4 regions of the Verrucosispora sp. NA02020 genome follow, and region 2 is predicted to be linked to each of the others. Evidence: riboswitches for the same ligand, from Rfam matches in the RefSeq annotation. Region 2 holds a riboswitch; each other region holds the start of a gene.
The links. Region 2 has a riboswitch for cyclic di-AMP ahead of HUT12_RS09915 (C39 family peptidase). Riboswitches for the same ligand answer to the same signal wherever they lie in the genome.
Positions count from the first base shown of each region.

Region 1: linked by a shared signal. The riboswitch ahead of HUT12_RS25490 (hypothetical protein) and the one ahead of HUT12_RS09915 (C39 family peptidase) in region 2 are both predicted to bind cyclic di-AMP.
Region 3: linked by a shared signal. The riboswitch ahead of HUT12_RS03220 (hypothetical protein) and the one ahead of HUT12_RS09915 (C39 family peptidase) in region 2 are both predicted to bind cyclic di-AMP.
Region 4: linked by a shared signal. The riboswitch ahead of HUT12_RS00415 (NlpC/P60 family protein) and the one ahead of HUT12_RS09915 (C39 family peptidase) in region 2 are both predicted to bind cyclic di-AMP.

Region 1 covers NZ_CP054923.1:5,727,195-5,731,400, forward strand. The annotation lists gene HUT12_RS25485 (AAA family ATPase) at 150-2,264, shown strand; cyclic di-AMP (ydaO/yuaA leader) riboswitch at 2,429-2,561, shown strand; gene HUT12_RS25490 (hypothetical protein) at 2,566-3,651, shown strand; gene HUT12_RS25495 (1-phosphofructokinase family hexose kinase) at 3,887-4,206, shown strand, end outside.
Region 2 covers NZ_CP054923.1:2,257,784-2,261,989, reverse strand. The annotation lists gene HUT12_RS09920 (CDP-glycerol glycerophosphotransferase family protein) at 1-726, shown strand, start outside; gene HUT12_RS09915 (C39 family peptidase) at 870-1,739, opposite strand; cyclic di-AMP (ydaO/yuaA leader) riboswitch at 1,956-2,097, opposite strand; gene HUT12_RS09910 (hypothetical protein) at 2,414-3,169, opposite strand; gene HUT12_RS09905 (hypothetical protein) at 3,347-3,796, opposite strand; gene HUT12_RS09900 (acyltransferase) at 3,921-4,206, opposite strand, start outside.
Region 3 covers NZ_CP054923.1:680,169-684,374, reverse strand. The annotation lists gene HUT12_RS03230 (metal-sensitive transcriptional regulator) at 1-69, shown strand, start outside; gene HUT12_RS03225 (YibE/F family protein) at 455-1,834, shown strand; cyclic di-AMP (ydaO/yuaA leader) riboswitch at 2,001-2,132, shown strand; gene HUT12_RS03220 (hypothetical protein) at 2,136-3,152, shown strand; gene HUT12_RS03215 (carbonic anhydrase) at 3,236-3,934, opposite strand; gene HUT12_RS03210 (MarR family winged helix-turn-helix transcriptional regulator) at 4,130-4,206, shown strand, end outside.
Region 4 covers NZ_CP054923.1:92,822-97,027, forward strand. The annotation lists gene HUT12_RS00405 ((Fe-S)-binding protein) at 1-904, shown strand, start outside; gene HUT12_RS00410 (NlpC/P60 family protein) at 1,157-2,170, shown strand; cyclic di-AMP (ydaO/yuaA leader) riboswitch at 2,350-2,486, shown strand; gene HUT12_RS00415 (NlpC/P60 family protein) at 2,499-3,539, shown strand; gene dcd (dCTP deaminase) at 3,595-4,173, opposite strand.

The sequences.
Region 1 (4,206 bases), 3.5 Mb from region 2:
CGGTCGTCGTCTGGACCCGGCGCGGCCCGGTGAACGTTTCTGGACACCGCACTGGAGATCGCACCCGGACACGGTGCCTCCGCGCGCCCGCGAGGTGGGGCGTAATCTCGTGCGGTTGGCCGGGCCGGCGTGACGAGGAGAACGAAGCGGTGGACCAGAGCACCCTGGACCGGGAGATCGCCGTCGAGCAGCGGCATCTCGACCGGGTGTACGCACGACTGGCCGAGCTGCGACGCGCGGCGGTCCGCGCCGAGCGGGACGGCTACCGGCTGGCCCGGGTCGGCAACTTCGGCGCCCTGGTCGAGCGGGACGCGATGGTGTTCCACGCCGCGCAGCGCCGCCACGTGCTCGACGCCGAGTACGAGGGGCTCGTCTTCGGCCGTCTCGACCTGCGCGACGGGCAGGTGTTCCACGTCGGGCGGCTCGGTATCCGCGACGAGGACGCCGCCACGCTGGTGGTCGACTGGCGTGCCCCGGCCGCCGCCCCCTTCTACCAGGCCACCCCGGCCGAGCCGCTCGGCGTGGTACGCCGCCGGACGATCCAGTCCAGCCGGGAGCGGGTCACCCGGATCGAGGACGACCTGCTCGACCCGGACGCCGCACCGGCGGAGATGGCGGTGGTGGGCGACGGCGCGCTGCTGGCCAACCTGTCCCGGGCCACCGGCCGGGGGATGCGCGACATCGTGGCGACCATCCAGCGCGAGCAGGACGAGGCGATCCGCTCCCCCGGTTCCGGGGTCACGCTGGTCTCCGGCGGGCCGGGCACCGGCAAGACGGCGGTGGCGCTGCACCGCGCCGCGTACCTGCTCTACTCCGACCGCAGCCGGTATGCCGGCGGCGGCATCCTGGTGGTCGGCCCCTCCTCGGTCTTCGTCGAGTACATCGCCTCGGTCCTGCCGTCCCTCGGCGAGGAGACCGCCACGCTGCACTCGCTGGGCACGCTCTTTCCCGGGCTGGTCGCCACCCGCACCGACCCGGTCGACGTGGCGGCGGTCAAGGGGTCGCTGCGGATGCGCCGGTTGCTGGAACGGGCGGCCCGGGACGGCGTACCCGACTCCCCGCCCGAGCTGCGGCTGCTCTACCGGGGGCAGTTGCTGCGGCTGGAGCGGGCCGAGCTGGACGCCATCCGGGAACGGGCGTTGGCCCGGGGCGCGCGGCGTAACGAGGTACGCCGGGCCGGCTTCGACGACGTCCTGGCGGCGCTCTGGGCACAGGCCCGCCGGTTGGGTGTCGCCCGGTTGCCCGAGCAGCGGGCCTTCGAGGACGAGTTGATCGACCGGACGGACTTCCGGGACTTCCTCAAGGCGTGGTGGCCCCGGCTGCATCCCCGGCACGTGCTCGGCTGGCTGGCCGATCCGGAACGGCTGCGCCGGTACGCCGCCGGGCTGCTGTCCCGCGCCGAGATCCGGCTGCTGGAGCAGGCGTACCGGGGGCTGGCCGCCGAGGGTCCGACGGTGGCCGACGCGGCGCTGCTCGACGAGCTGGACGCGTTGCTCGGCAAGCCGGTGCGTCCGGCCCGCCAGAAGCGCGACCCGTTCCAGCTCGCCGGTGGGGTTCGTGAGCTGAGCACGTACGCCGACCGGCAGCGGGCTGCCCGCCAGGCGGCGCGGGAGCGGCCGGAGGACTACCGCGACTACGCGCACGTGGTGGTGGACGAGTCGCAGGACGTGTCACCGATGCAGTGGCGCATGATCGGCCGGCGCGGTCGGCTGGCCTCGTGGACGGTGGTGGGCGACCCGGCGCAGACCGCGTGGACGGGTGATCCGCAGGAGCTGTCCCGGGCCCGGGACCAGGCGTTGGGTCGTCGTCGGCGGCACCGGTTCACGCTCACCACGAACTACCGCAACTCGGCGGAGATCTTCGCGGTGGCAGCGGCCGAGATCCGCCGGGCGTACCCGGACCTGTCCCTGCCCACCGCCGTGCGGACCACCGGGGTCGACCCGGTGGATCTGGTGGTGCCGGCGGCCGAGTTGGCGGCCGGCGTGACGTCCGCCGCGAGCGCGCTGCTCGGCGAGGTCGAGGGCACCGTCGGGGTGATCACGCCGGTGCCGCGTCGGGACGAGGTCGCGGCCTGGCTGGGTGGGCTCGGCGGCGAGCGTCTCCAGGTGGTGACCAGCCTGGAGGCCAAGGGCATGGAGTACGACGGCGTGGTGCTGGTCGCCCCCGGCGAGATCCGTGCCGATCCCGGCTCCGGTGTCCGTACGCTCTACGTCGCCCTGTCCCGGGCCACCCAGCGGCTGACCACTATCGAACCGACAGGCTGAGCCCGGAGGCCACCGACCTCGCTTGGCGAAAAAGCAACAAACATACCTTATGTCTGGTTTACTCGTGATCAGGGGAACACCAGGAGTCACACCGGCTGCACGGGTCCCACCAGCACCGGTAGGCTCGGACCCGGCCTCCGCCAGGCGGCACTCGACGGTGCCGGCGGTGACCGCCGCCTAATCGCCCGCCAGGGCGAACCGGGGAACCATGTTCCAGGGGTGCATCCGCGTCCAGCGGTAGGGATCTTCCGTCCCGAACCCGTCAGCTAACCCGGTCGGCGGCTGACGGAAGGACATGTGCATGCCAGCAGTGGCAACCGTGAGACCGGCCGCCCGTATGGCGGCCCTGATAGCCGCGGGGCTCGCCCTTGCCCTGGGCGCCGCGCTGGCGCCGTTCAGCGCCGCCTCCGCGGCTCCCGGTGACGTCGGCGACGAGGGCGGCACCCCGGCGCTGCGCGCCCAGTTGGAGGCGGCCAGCAAGGGTTACCTCGACGCCAAGACCGCCCTGGACCGCTCGGTCGACCGGCAGAAGAAGCTGGCCGAGCAGCTCACCACGACCGAGGGCCAGCTCACCGAACGCAGCACCAAGGTCGCCGAGATCGCCGCGCAGGCGTACCGCAGCGGCCGACTCGGTGCCGCGTCGGCGTTGCTCAACAGCGGATCCCCGGCCGGCTTCATGGACCGCGCGGCGGCACTGGACGCGGTGGCGGCCAACGAGGAGCGCGCCCTGCGCGACCTGCGGGCCAGCCGGGACGAGGTCGGCAAGACCAAGCAGGCCCTCGACGTCGAGGTGCAGGAGCAGCGCAAGCAGGTGGCCGTGATGGCCAAGCGCAAGGAGCAGGCCGAGCGTTCGCTGACGGTGGCCGAGGAACGGGAGGAGCGGGCAGCCGAGCGGGCCGCGGCGGAGGAGCGGGCCAGTCGGGCCCCGGCACGCAGCGGCGGTTCCAGCAGCCCCACGGCCAAGCCGGCGCCCCGCAACTCCAACGGCTCCTGGCCGTCCGAGTCGTGCAGCGTCAACGACCCCACGCCGGCCAACGGCTGCATCACCCCGCGCACCCTGCACGCGCTCAACCAGGCCAAGGCGGCCGGCTTCACCCGGTACGTCTCCTGCTACCGCGCTGGCGGCTCGGGTGAGCACCCGAAGGGGCGGGCCTGCGACTTCGCGGCGCAGAAGAACGGCTTCGGCGGGGCCGCCACCGGCGGCGACCGGACGTACGGCAACAACCTGGCGGCGTTCTACGTCAACAACGCCGACCGTCTCGCCGTGCTCTACGTGATCTGGTACAAGCAGATCTGGCTGCCCAGCAGCGGCTGGCGGACGTACAGCGGCGCGCGTGGCGACCCCTCCAGCGACCACACCAACCACGTGCACCTCTCGGTGTACTGACCCGCACGACACGCCGGGTGGCCGCCCTCACGGGTGGGTCCACCCGGCGTCGTCGTTCCCGCACCCCGACGCGCCCGCCTCGAATCCACCCGCCCGTCGCCGCGCGCTCTCGCGCCACCTTCGTTACCGTCGACATCGAAGCGGACATTTCGTGGCGACCGGGAGGAACGGTTATGAGCGGACCGCAGCGGACCCAGTGCGACGGTGTGTCGTGAGCGCGGCGACCGGCCATGTGATGGTCTTCGCGCCGACCCCCCTGCTCACGGTCACCATCGACCAGCCCAACGAGACGCCGGAGCTGCACCTGCACCCCGGCGGTCAGGGCGTCTGGCAGGCCCGGATGGTGCTGTCCCACGGTGTCGACGTGGTGCTCTGCACCGCGCTCGGCGGCGAGATCGGGCAGGTGCTGGAGCCGTTGCTCGTCAGCGAGGGCGTCGACCTCAAGGTGGTGGCGCGGGACTCTGGCGGCAGCGGCGGGTACGTGCACGACCGCCGGGACGGCACCCGGCAGGAACTCGTCGACGTGACCGGGCAGCCGCTGAGCCGGCACGAGCT
Region 2 (4,206 bases):
ATCCCGGCCGAGAAGTTCGTGGTGGTGGGCCGCCCGCAGGTCGAGGCGATCGAGGTACGCCACCAGCCGACCCGGGGGCTGACGAACCCCACGGTCCTCTACACCCCCACCTGGACCGGCCACCACGCCGACGCCGACTACTGCTCCCTGCCGATGGCCGAGACGCTGCTGCGGCGGCTGCTCGACCGGGGCGCCACGGTGATCCTGCGCGCCCACCCCTACACCAACCAGCACCCGGGCTCGGCCCGACGCCTGGCCCGGCTGCACGAACTGCTCGCCGCCGACCGCTCCCGCACCGGCCGCCAGCACGTCTTCGGCGCCGCCGCCAGCCGGCTCACCCTGGCCGAGTCGGTGAACCGGGCGGACGCGCTGGTCTCCGACGTCTCCGGGGTGGTCTCCGACTGGCTGTACTCGGGCAAGCCCTACGCGGTCACCGACACCGGCGTCGACGGTGACCGGTTCGTCGAACGGTTCCCCCTCGCCGCCACCGGCTACGTGCTGCGGCGGGACATTGCCGACCTGGACGACGTGCTGACGCGGCTGCTCGACACCGATCCGCTCGCCGAGGCACGCTGGGCGACCCGGCGGCGCTACCTGGGCGACTTCCCCGCCGACTCGTACGCCGAGGCGTTCCTCTCCGCCGCCCGGCGGGAACTGGACCCGGCCTGGACCGCCCCGGCGCCACGGACCACGACCGACGACGCGGCGCTGCCGACCGCCCCCTGAGCGCGCAGCAGCGGCCGTGGTGAGCGGTGGGCGTACTCGGTCAGACCTGTAGACCGAGAAGTAAGGAAGGGTCCCCTGCTATCGCCTGGTGTATAGCAGGGGACCCTTCCTTACATCCGGTCCTTACATCTCGTCCTTACATCTCAGGAGGAGTAGCCGCGGGTGGCGGCCCAGTGGGCGAGGTCGGTGGTGCTCATCCAGTACGAGTAGTACGAGGCGTCGGCCGAGTCCGCGATCTTGACCAGTCGACCGTCGTCCGCGTAACCGACCACGGCGACGTAGTGGCCGCCGGGGAAGGAGTGCCAGCCACCGTCGGTGTCGGTGGCGCTGCCGGCCACGTTCACCACCACACCGCGCCCGTCGGTGATCGCCTCCACCACGTCGGCCTGGAGCTGGTCCATCTGCGTCGGGGTGGCCGAGCCGCCCCGCAGCATCGTGGTCGAGTACGGCTCGCCCTTGAGCGTGGCGTTGAGCACCCGGGTGGTGTCCAGAGCCGAGTTGGTGCCGGCGTACGTGGTGCCGAGCTGGGCGGCCAGGGTGTCCTGGTCACGGTCGACCCCGGCGGCGCTGAGCGCGTTGCGTACCGCGGCCGGGCCGCAGTAGTAGCCGGTGGTCTGGGCCTGGAAGTCGTAGTCCAGGACCTTGCGCGTCGGTGGCTTCGGTGCGGTCTTCTCGCTGACGGCCACCGGCGAGGGGGCCGCCGAGGTGGCCTTCGGCGTGGGCGAGGGCGACGGTGACGGTGCGGCGCTGCTCGGGGCCGCGCTGCCCGGCGGGGTCGACGGGGTCGGCTCCGCGCGGGTGTCGGCGCGGGAGGCGACGGTGTCGCCCCGCATCTCGGCGACGGCGGTCGTGGTGTGCGCGGTCGTCGGGGCGTCATCGGTGCCGACGAGTACGGCACCGGTGCCGGTGGCCAGCGCCAGCGCGGCGGCCGAGGCGGCGACGACCTGGTAGGGGCGTTCGGTGGCCAGCCGGCGTAGCTGGCGCGTCAGGGTCTGCTTCACGGAGTCCTCCACGGGGGCTCGGGGAGGCACGGCGATCCGCTCCGGCGGTCAGCTCGACAGGACATGCCGAGGACCGCCCGAGTGGGCGGACGGGCCGTGCGAGGGGCTTCGCCCGGTCGGGGCCGGGCGGGGGCCGCAGTCAGCTCGCGGCCGACGGCCCGGTGAGCGCGGGCACCGCAGTGCCGTGGAGGAACAAGAGGGGTATCACAAGGGGATGCACGAGAGGAAAGCTCCTTCCGACACCGCCGACCGGGTTAGCTGACGGGTTCGGGCGGGAAGTTGGCCCTACCGCGAGCCGAGGCTCGCGGATTCACCCCAGAGGTGCGGTGGGTCCCCGGTTCGTGAGACCACGATTAGGCGGGTCGATGCGGCGTCGCCTCCTGCGATCGGTTACCGCATCGGACGGGCCGACATTACTGGTCGGTCATTGCCCTGCCAACCCGCTCTGACCTGCGCAAACATGATCCAGCTCAGTGATTTTCGGGCGTTCGGTCATCGATGTCCCGCAACAGGACCGACGGTGATCGACGTAACGGGCGGTGACAACCGGACCACCCCCGGACAATGCCTCCGGACATCACGTCACGTCTCGGGCGGTTGCGGCACCACCGTCCGTTCCGGCGATCGGTGTGACCGGGCTCACCCGATCAGGCTGGATTACCGGGGCTCCGCGCGTCTCGCCCGAGTCACCCCACGCGCGCCGGACGCCAGCGCAGGGCCGCAGCGGCCGGACGCGCGGCGGTGGTCACGGCGGGTGCCGGCACCGGGTTCGGTCGCAGGCGCTGCGCGGCGGCGTACGCCTCGGCGGAGAGCACCCGGGCCGCTTCGGTGGCCCGTTCCGTCTCCCGCCAGGCGGCCCGTTCCCGCTCGGCGGCGGCCCGGTAGGTGGCCCGGTGGTTGTCCCGGACGACCCGGGCCAGCACGACCTCCTGTGCGGCCGGGTGCAGGCGGGGGTCCCAGCCGGCCCGCCGGGCCAGCACGTCGGTGAGCTGCCGCGCCGACAGGTCACCGCGCCAGTGCGCCACCATCGCGGCGTGGTGCAGCCAGCGTTCCCGGGCGGCGTACTCGCTGGCGGTGCGGGGGGTGCGGGGGGCGGGCAGCGCGGTGGTCCCGGCGAGCCGTCGGGCCCGGCTCTCCGCCTCGTCGAAGCGGGCCCAGGCACGGTCGAGGGCGGTCTGGGCGGTACGCCACGCGTCCCGCCGCCGGGCGGCGTTCTGTGCGGCCCCGGCGGCGGCCACCGCCACCTCACCGGCGTAGCGGCGCAGGTCGGCCGTCTCGGCCTCGGCGGGGTCGTCGGCGGGGCCGGTCTCGTCGGGGCCGGACGGTTCGGGCCGGGCGACCAGGACGGTGAGCACGCCCAGTGCGAGCACGAGCAGCACCGACCAGATGGCGGCGGCCCGGGGCACCTCGATCAGGAACTGGTAGAGGACGGTCTTCTCCATGGCGGTACCTCGTGGGCCGTGGTGCGCTGACAGCGGGCCGCCGGCACCCGGTCCCCCGACGGCGGCGCGTCGGAACCGGGCGGGGCGGTGACGGGATGTTTCGCGGGGCAGAGGTCCCGGGCGTTGCGGGACGGGCTGCGGCGGAGTCCGGTCGGTGTGCCGCAGCGGGGCGTGAGGTCAGTCGCCGGGTGGGGCGCGGGCACCGTGGGCACCCGGCGGGACCGCCGTCGGGAGGGACGCCGCCGGGCCGCCCACCACCGCCGTCACGGCGGGCCGCTGCGCCAGGCCCGCCTCGGGCGGCAGCCCGGGTACGCCGAGCGCGTCGGCGCGGTCGACGGCCCCCGTGGCGGACACCGTGACCAGCGCACCCGTCGACGAGGGGCGCCAGTCGGCACGGGGCGAGGGCACGAGGAGAGGAGCCGACCCGAACCGGCCGGCGACGGGGTGCCCGACGAGCGCGGCCTGTGCGGGCGCGGCCAGTGCGGGGGTGGCCAGTGCGGGCGCGGCCAGTGCGGGCATCGCCCAGGTGCCGAGGGTGAACGCGGCGGCGACCGCGAACCCGGTCAGCAGTCGCGTCGCCCAGCGCGCCAGCCACCACAGGGGACGGGCGGGCGCGACGGGAAGCACCCGGTCACGCTACCGCCACCACTGTCGCACCGCATCGGCGGCGGGCGTGTCAGGTAGACGACGCGCCGTAATCGGCACACGAAACAGCAGGTCGGGGCGTCGACGACAACGGTCCACGGTGGACTCAGCGGTCCCGGTCGCGGAGACCTGCCGTACTCGGCTCGTCACCCGGCACCCGCTGCCTCGGCGGCCCGGCGGGCGGGCCAGCGGGCGATCCGGCGGGCGGATCTGCGGACGGTCCCGCAGGCTCGGCGGACCCGCCACCAGGCGGGGCGGCGGGGCCGGCGGCAGCGCGGCTCGGGGCGAGTCGGCGCATCATCGGTTGCTCCACGTAGCGGTGCAGCAACGCGGCCAGCGCCAGGGTGAGCAGCAGGAACCCGATCACCGCCGGTACTCCCCACCAGCCGGGC
Region 3 (4,206 bases), 1.6 Mb from region 2:
GAGGGCCGCGCCGACGAGATGGCCTCCGAGATGATGGCCGCCGTCGGCCGTCTGATGAAGCGCGGCTGACCCGCCCCACCAGCACGCCCGCCTCGGGTGTCGGCTCCGACGCCCGGCATCCGACACACGCTCGCGACCTGCGTTCCGATGCCGACCTGGCTACCATTCGCCACGATGGCCAGCCGATCCGGAGACCTCCCGGCCCCCGCCCGCCGTCGGGCACGCACCACCGCCGCAGCAGCCCTCCGGCGGCCCGCCGCCATACCCCACGGGGTGCCGACCGCCCCGCCGCAGCCCTGCTGCGGCTGCCGAGAGCCGGCCCCGCCCTCACGGTACGCAGCCATCCTGCCACGCTCGGGCCATTCCGGATGCCCGCCGCCGTGGCCGACCGGCGGCGCTGAACCATCTCGCCCGCCGGTACGTAGTTCGCCTTGGAATCGTTGGGAGACAATGAATGGGCGCCGACCACACCCGTTCCGCTCCGCCCACCCCACCCCGGGTGCGGCGGATCCTCATCGTGACGGTGGTCCCCCTCTTCCTCGCCACCCTGGTCGCCGCGCTCGTGCTCTGGCCCTCGGACCCGCCCCGGCCCGAGGCCGCCGACGACCTGCCCCGATACCACGGCACGGTCACGCGGGTGGTGAACGAGCCCTGTCCACCGAACCCGGTCGTGCCCGAGGGCACCCCGACCACGGCCGGGCAGCAGTGCGGCACGGTCACCGTGCGGGTCGACAGCGGCCCGGACGAAGGTCAGGACGTGCAGACGCCGTTGCCGGACGGGCCGGGGGCACCCCGGGTCAGCGTCGGCGACGCGATCATCCTGGTCTCCCTGATCGATCCCGAGGATCCCTCGATCAGCAGCTACAACATCGCCGAGCACCAGCGGGGCAAGCCGCTGATCTGGCTCGCGGTGCTGTTCGCCGCCGCCATCGTGGCCTTCGGACGGCTGCGCGGCCTGGCCGCGCTGGGCGGCCTGGCGGCCAGTTTCGCCATCCTGCTCACCTTCGTGCTGCCCGGCATCAGCGCCGGCCAGCCGCCGCTGGTGGTGGCCATCGTCGGCGCGGCACTGATCATGTTCGTGGTGCTGTACCTGACGCACGGCATCTCGGCACAGACCTCCGTGGCCGTCCTCGGCACGCTCGGCAGCCTGGTGCTCACCGGCCTGCTCGGGCTGGCCGCCACCCGGGCCACCCACCTGACCGGTTTCGGCAGCGAGGACGCCACCACGCTCTCCATGTTCCGGGGCGACGTCGACCTGCACGGCCTGCTGCTCGCCGGCATCATCATCGGCTCGCTCGGCGTGCTCGACGACGTCACGGTGACCCAGGCCGCCGCGGTGACCGAACTGCGGCACGCCAACCCGAGCTTCACCCGCCGGGAGCTGTACCGCTCGGCGACCCGGGTCGGCCGGGCCCACATCGCCTCGGTGGTGAACACCATCGTGCTGGCGTACGCGGGCGCGTCGCTGCCGCTGCTGCTCCTGCTCACCGCCGACACCCGCGCGCTCGGCCAGATCGTGACCAGCGAGTTCCTCACCCAGGAGATCGTCCGCAGCGTGGTGGCCACGCTCGGGCTGGTCGCCGCCGTACCGCTGACGACCGCCCTGGCCGCGCTGGTGGTCACCGCCGGGCGGCGGGACACGCCGGAGCCCGGCGGACCCGGCGGCCACGACGACGGGCCGGACGGCGACGGCCCCACCCCACCGACTCCCCGGCCCGGCTCGGACCGGTCCGAGGCACTGCACGCACTCAGCACCGCGCGTGCGCGTGACACATCCCCCGCCACCGGTTCGCGGTGGCCCGATCCGGACAGGAGCACGGACACCACATGGTGACACCCCGCAGCGTGACCGCCCCTGCCGACACGGTTCGTGCCCGTGTCGTTGGTCACCCATCGCGATTACGAAATGACGCATCTAGTCAGGTTCGGGGCGTAGAGACCGACATGGACTCTCGGGTAACCTCACTGCCGGTCACCGCCGAAGGCGCGCAGCGGCGCCTGCGGTGCCACCGCCCAATCGCCGCGAGGCGAGCCGGGGACCCAGGTAGGTGGGGTGAATCCGCGTCAGCGGTAGGGGCCACTTCCGTTCCGAACCCGTCAGCTAACTCGGTCGGCGGTCGATGGAAGGGAAAGAAGTGACGGCACCCCTACGCCGCTGGATGACCCCCGTGGTGGCCGTGTTCGCCGCGTTCGCCGTGTTCGCCGGACCTCTGCCGGCCATGGCCGCGCCGAACCCACCCAGCCCCGCCGAGCACGACGACGACCCGCCGATGCTCAACGACCTGATCGAGTCGGCCAACCGCGACTTCTCCAAGGCCAAGAACCAGCTGGAGAAGTCCAAGAAGCGGCAGCTCAAGCTCGACGTCGAGTTGCGTCGCGCACAGGCCGACCTCGAAGCGCTCAGGCCGCAGGTCGCCGAGATCGCGACGCAGTCGTACCGGACCGGCCGGGTCGGTGCGATAGCGATGTTGTTGCAGAGCAACGCCCCGGACTCGTTCATGGACCGCGCCTCCGCCCTCGACGAGTTGAACCTGTTCAACGACAAGAAGTTGGGCGAGGTCAACGCGATCCGGGAGCGCGCGGACCGGGCCAAGCTCGCGTCCGACGCCGAGGTCCGCGAGCAGCAGAAGCTGACCAACGACATGGCGCGTAAGAAGACCGAGGCGGAGAAGTCGCTCCGCCTGGTCGGTGGCGAGAGCCTGACCGGTGGCCTGGTGGCCGCCACCTCACCGGTCGCCCGGGTGGCACCGAACCGCGCGTCCGACGGGAGTTGGAAGGCGGAGTCGTGCAACCAGAACGACCCGACCACGTCGGGCTGCATCACGCCGCGCACGCTGCACATGTACAAGGAGGTCAAGCGGGCCGGCTTCAACCGCTTCGTCGGCTGCTGGCGACCCGGTGACAAGTTCGAGCACCCGAAGGGCCGGGCCTGTGACTGGTCGTTGCAGAACAGCGGGTTCAGCCCCTGGCACAACGACGACACCCGGATCTACGGCAACAACCTGGCGGCCTTCCTGGTCCGCAACGCCGACCGGCTCGGCATCTACTACGTGATCTGGAACCGGCAGATCTGGTTCCCGACCGAGAACCGGTGGCGGTCCTACAGCGGCCCGTCCAACCACACGGACCACGTACACGTGTCGCTGCTCTGAGCAGCGTCCCGGCGACCTGAGAGGGCCGCTCCGCCGTCTGGCGGAGCGGCCCTCGTCGTCCGTGTCGGTGGGCGGCCCGAGGGTCAGCCCACCGGAGTGACCACGCCCGCCATCTCGGCGGGTTCCGCCGCGACGGTCCGCACCTCACCGGCGGCCAGTCGGTAGGACATGCCCACCACCGCGCACCCGCCGGCGGCCACCTCGGCGGCCAACGCCTCGGAGGACTCCAGCATCGCCTCGACGGTCTGCGCGATGTGGATGTCGACGATCGCGTCCAGGTCGTCGATCCCCGCCCGCTCGGCCCGGCGCAGGCTGGGCACCACCGCGTCCACCACGGCACGCAGGTGGCCCGTCGGCGCGGTCCCGGTGGCCGCCGCGGCACGGGCCGCCTGGACGGCACCGCACGAGTCGTGCCCGAGCACCACCACCAGCGGGGTACGCAGCACGCTCACCGCGTACTCGACGCTGCCCAGCACCTCGGGGCCGATGGTGTGGCCGGCGGTGCGGACCACGAAGAGATCACCCAACCCACGGTCGAAGATGATCTCCGCAGCCAACCGTGAGTCGGAGCAGCCCACGATCACCGCGAAGGGGTGCTGCTCGGCGGCGACGGCGGCCCGGTGGCTGGCGTTCTGGTTGGGGTGCCGGAGCGTGTCGCTGACGAAGCGGCGGTTTCCGGCGACCAGTTCGGCGAGGGCGCGCTCCCGCGAGCCGGGAAGGTCAGCGGTCAGGTACTCGCGTTCGGGACCGGGCTGCGCTCCGATCGTTCCGGGTCGACTCATCCGGCGTCACCTCGCCTCTCGGTGGAATGCCTGGTCATCCCGGCCGGCGCTGGCCACGGGCTGCCACCAACCGTCACACGCAGCGCAAGGCGCGTCAAGCTATGCGTGATCTGCATTTCATGTATTCCAGAACGCTTGCCAACCGGCGCGGGCGGGTGCGGGCGCAGCCCGAGTACGTCAGGGGCAGGCCATACGATGGCGGGCATGGCGACCTCAGACGAGCGAGAAAGCACCCGGAACTGGACTTTCCTGACAAACCACGCGCACGTGCT
Region 4 (4,206 bases), 2.2 Mb from region 2:
GCGCAACCTGGAGAACAAGGGCAACCCCTGGGGCGCGCCGCAGAACACCCGGGAGGACTGGACCAAGGGCCTCGACTTCGAGGTGCCCCGGGTCGGCGAGGTCGAGGACTTCGAATACCTGTTCTGGGTGGGCTGTGCCGGTGCCTTCGAGGACCGCGCCAAGAAGACCACCCGGGCGGTCGCCACGCTGCTGAACGAGGCGGGTGTCTCGTTCGCCATCCTCGGTGAGGGCGAGACCTGCTCGGGCGATCCGGCCCGCCGGATCGGCAACGAGTTCGTCTTCCAGATGCTCGCCCAGCAGAACGTGGAGACGCTCAACGAGGCGTTCGAGGGTCGCGAGAAGGCCAAGCGCAAGATCGTCGCGACCTGTCCGCACTGCTTCAACACCCTGGGCAACGAGTACGGCCAGCTCGGCGGCGAGTTCGAGGTGGTGCACCACACCCAGTTGCTGGCGCACCTGGTCGCCACCGGCAAGCTGACCCCGGTGCAGCCGGTCGACGGCGGCGTCACCTATCACGACCCGTGCTACCTGGGCCGACACAACCGGGTCTTCACCCCGCCACGCGAGGTGCTGGGCAGCGCCGTCGGCGCCGACAACGACCTCGTCGAGATGCCGCGCAACAGCGAGCGTTCCTTCTGCTGCGGCGCCGGTGGCGCGCGCATGTGGATGGAGGAGCGGATCGGCAAGCGGATCAATGTGGATCGGGTCGAGGAGGCCATGTCCACCGGTGCGAAGACCGTCGCGGTCGGCTGTCCGTTCTGCTCCACGATGCTGAGTGACGGAGTGAACGGCAAGGGCGCCGGCGACCAGGTCGAGGTGGTCGACGTGGCCAGCGTGCTGCTGCGTTCGATCAAGCCGGAACAGGCCCGGGGCGCCGAGGAGGGCGAGCCGGTCGCCGGTTGACCAGCGCGAACGTCGGGACGTGTCGGGCATCTGTACGGATGCCGACACGTCCCGATTTTTATATTGGCGTAGATAACTGTAACGAATTGGTCGACACCCTTTGTGTGCGGTCGGTCGCACAAAGGTGAATGAGCCGTTGGTCGCCTTGATTCCGCTGCGCGCCTTCCCTAATGTGGGGCACCGACCGCCGTGGTCGTCTGTCTCGCCCCTTACCGCTAGCGGGACGCCCGGTGGTCGGTCGCAAAGGAGTCGGTGCCGGTGGCAACCATGCCCCTCCATCGTCATGCGCCGGGACGTTCCACCCCCGTGCGCGGGCTGCGCAAGGCCGCTCGCCGCCTGGTCGTCCTGGTCGCCGCTGCTGCGGTCGGTGCCGGTCTGGTCGCCGCGCCCGCGTACGCCGCGCCGTCGGTGGACGAGATCGAGCGCCAGATCGACAAGCAGTGGCAGCAGCTCGAACCCACCATCGAGCAGTTCAACAAGGTGCGCTCGGAGCTGAGGGTCAACCGCGAGAAGGTCGACAAGCTGGAGAAGAAGATCCAGCCGTTGGCCCTGGAGACCGAGTTGGCGATGAACCGCGTCGCCGGTCTCGCCTCCCGGTACTACATCACCGGCCCCTCGCAGGAACTCGGCGCGGTGCTGCTCAACGCGAAGCCGGACCAGCTCGGTGAGCAGATGGCCCTCCTCGACCGGCTCGCCTGGGAGGAGCGCCGCCAGCTCGAGGGCGTCATGAAGATCCGCAAGAAGTACGACGACCAGAAGGCCACCCTCGACGCGCTGATCGTCGACCAGGAGGCCAAGCAGAAGCAGCTGGCGGCGAAGAAGAAGCAGATCGACGCCGAGATCAAGCGGCTGGAGCGGTCCCTGCCGGTCACCACGGTCAAGACCACCAACTGCCCGACCATCAACGGCGTGGTCAGCGACGCGGCCCGGACGGCCATCCGGACCGCCTGCGCCCAGGTCGGCAAGCCGTACGTCTGGGGCGCCACCGGGCCGAACTCGTTCGACTGCTCCGGTCTCACCCAGTACGCGTACCGGGCGGCGGGTATCTCCCTGACCCACTTCACCGGCGCCCAGTGGCGCGAGGGCAAGGCGATCTCGCGGGCCGACGCCCGCCCCGGTGACCTCGTGTTCTTCCGCAGCGACGTGAGTCACGTCGGGATCTATCTGGGCAACAACACGATGGTGCACGCGGCGCGTGCCGGTGTCCCGGTCAACGTCTCGCCGATCACGACGATGCCGGTCGCCGGCTTCCGTCGACCAGGCTGACGCCTGAGCGCGTACGCAGGAACCACGGAAGGCCCTCGGTCAAGCGACCGGGGGCCTTCTTCATTGTCGGATTAATGCACCGAGAGTGACGGTGTGGGTGTGTTGCGTATTGACGCCGGTCGTCCCTACGCTGGGCAATCGTCGGCCCGCTGGCACAACCGCCCATCCGGGGCGGTGACGGTCCGACACCGCCGAGTCGCTGTCCGAGCGAGCCGGGGACCCAGGTTTCCGGGGTGAGTCCGCGATGGTCGCGGTAGGGCGTCCCCTTCCCGCCCGAACCCGTCAGCTAACCCGGTAGGCGGTCTGGGAAGAAGGAGTACGCAGCCCGGTGGCACACCATGCCCCGCGGCCACCGTCGTACCGGCCGGGGACATCCGGCCCGACGACGGCTGCGCCGCGATTCCGCTGGTACCGCTGCACCACCGCACTCGCCGCACTCGCCGCGACCGCCGTCCTGCTGACCGGTGGCGCGACGGCGGCCCACGCCGACCCGACGGTCGACGACATCGAGCGCCAGATCGACGAGGACTGGAACCGGCTCGAAGCCGTCATCGAACGACACAACGCGACCAGACAGGACCTGGCCGGCACCCGCCGGGAGGCGGACGCCCTGACCGCCCGTATCGCCCCGCTGCAACTGCAGGTGGACGAGGCGATGAAGCGGGTCGGCGCGCTGGCCGCGCGGGCGTACCGGGGCGAGCCGGTCCGCGCCGTGAACACGCTGCTGGGCAGCCGGTCCCCGAGCGAGGTCGTCGCCCAGCTCGGCCTGCTCGACCGGTACGCCCGCTTCCAACAGGAGGACGTACGCCAGGCGAGTGAACTGCGGGACGAACTCGCCGCCGCCCGAGCCGGACTGGACCGCACCATCGTCGAGCTGACCCGTACCGAAGCCGACCTGGCCGCGAAGCGGCGGCAGATCGACACCGAGATCGACCGGTTGCAGCGGTTGCGGCTGCGGGCGTACGACGACGGGGGTGGTGGTCCGCTGCGGCCGGCGCCCTGTCCGGCCACCTACCCGGGTGGCCCGGCCGGCGAGGCGGTCACCTTCGCGTGCGCCCAGATCGGCAAGCCGTACTCGTGGGGTGCCGAGGGGCCGCACGCGTACGACTGCTCGGGGTTGATGTTGGCCGCGTGGGCGCGGGCCGGGGTGTCGCTGCCGCACAACGCGGCGCGGCAGCGGCAGGTCACCGCCTCGGTCAGTCGCGGCGACCTGCGCCCGGGTGACCTGGTCTTCTACTTCCGCGACCTGCACCACGTGGGGATGTACGTCGGCGGCGGCTGGGTGGTGCACGCCTCCCGTGCCGGCAAGCCGATCGCGATGAAGCGGATGGACACCAGTCCGATCCACAGTTTCGGTCGGCCCGGCTGAGTCCCCGGGCGGACGACCACGGGCCCGCGTCCGCGCGGCGCGGGCCCGCCGGTGGTCAGCGGGTCGGCCAGGTACGCCAGTTCTGCCAGGCACGGCTCGGCGTCGGGCCGCGCTGCCCCTGGTAGCGCGAGCCGTAGACGAGCGAGCCGTACGGGTGCTCGGCGGGCGAGGCGAGCCGGAAGATGCAGAGCTGACCGATCTTCATGCCGGGCCAGAGCATGATCGGCAGGTTGGCCACGTTGGACAGTTCCAACGTGACGTGGCCGGAGAAGCCGGGGTCGATGAAGCCGGCGGTGGAGTGCGTCAGCAGGCCGAGGCGACCGAGGCTGGACTTGCCTTCGAGCCGGCCGGCGAGCTGGTCGCCGAGCGAGATCACCTCAAGCGTGGAGGCGAGCACGAACTCGCCCGGGTGCAGCACGAACGGCTCGCCGTCGGGCACCTCCACCGGCGAGGTGAGATCGTCCTGCTGGGTGGCCGGGTCGATGTGTGTGTAGAGGTGGTTGTTGAACACCCGGAAGAGCTTGTCCAGGCGTACGTCGATGCTGGACGGCTGCACCAGGGTGGGCTCGAAGGGCTCCAGCGCCAGAGTGCCGGCCTTGATCTCGGAGACCAGGTCACGGTCGGAGAGCAGCATCGCCACACCATAGCGGCCGGTAGTCGTGACCTG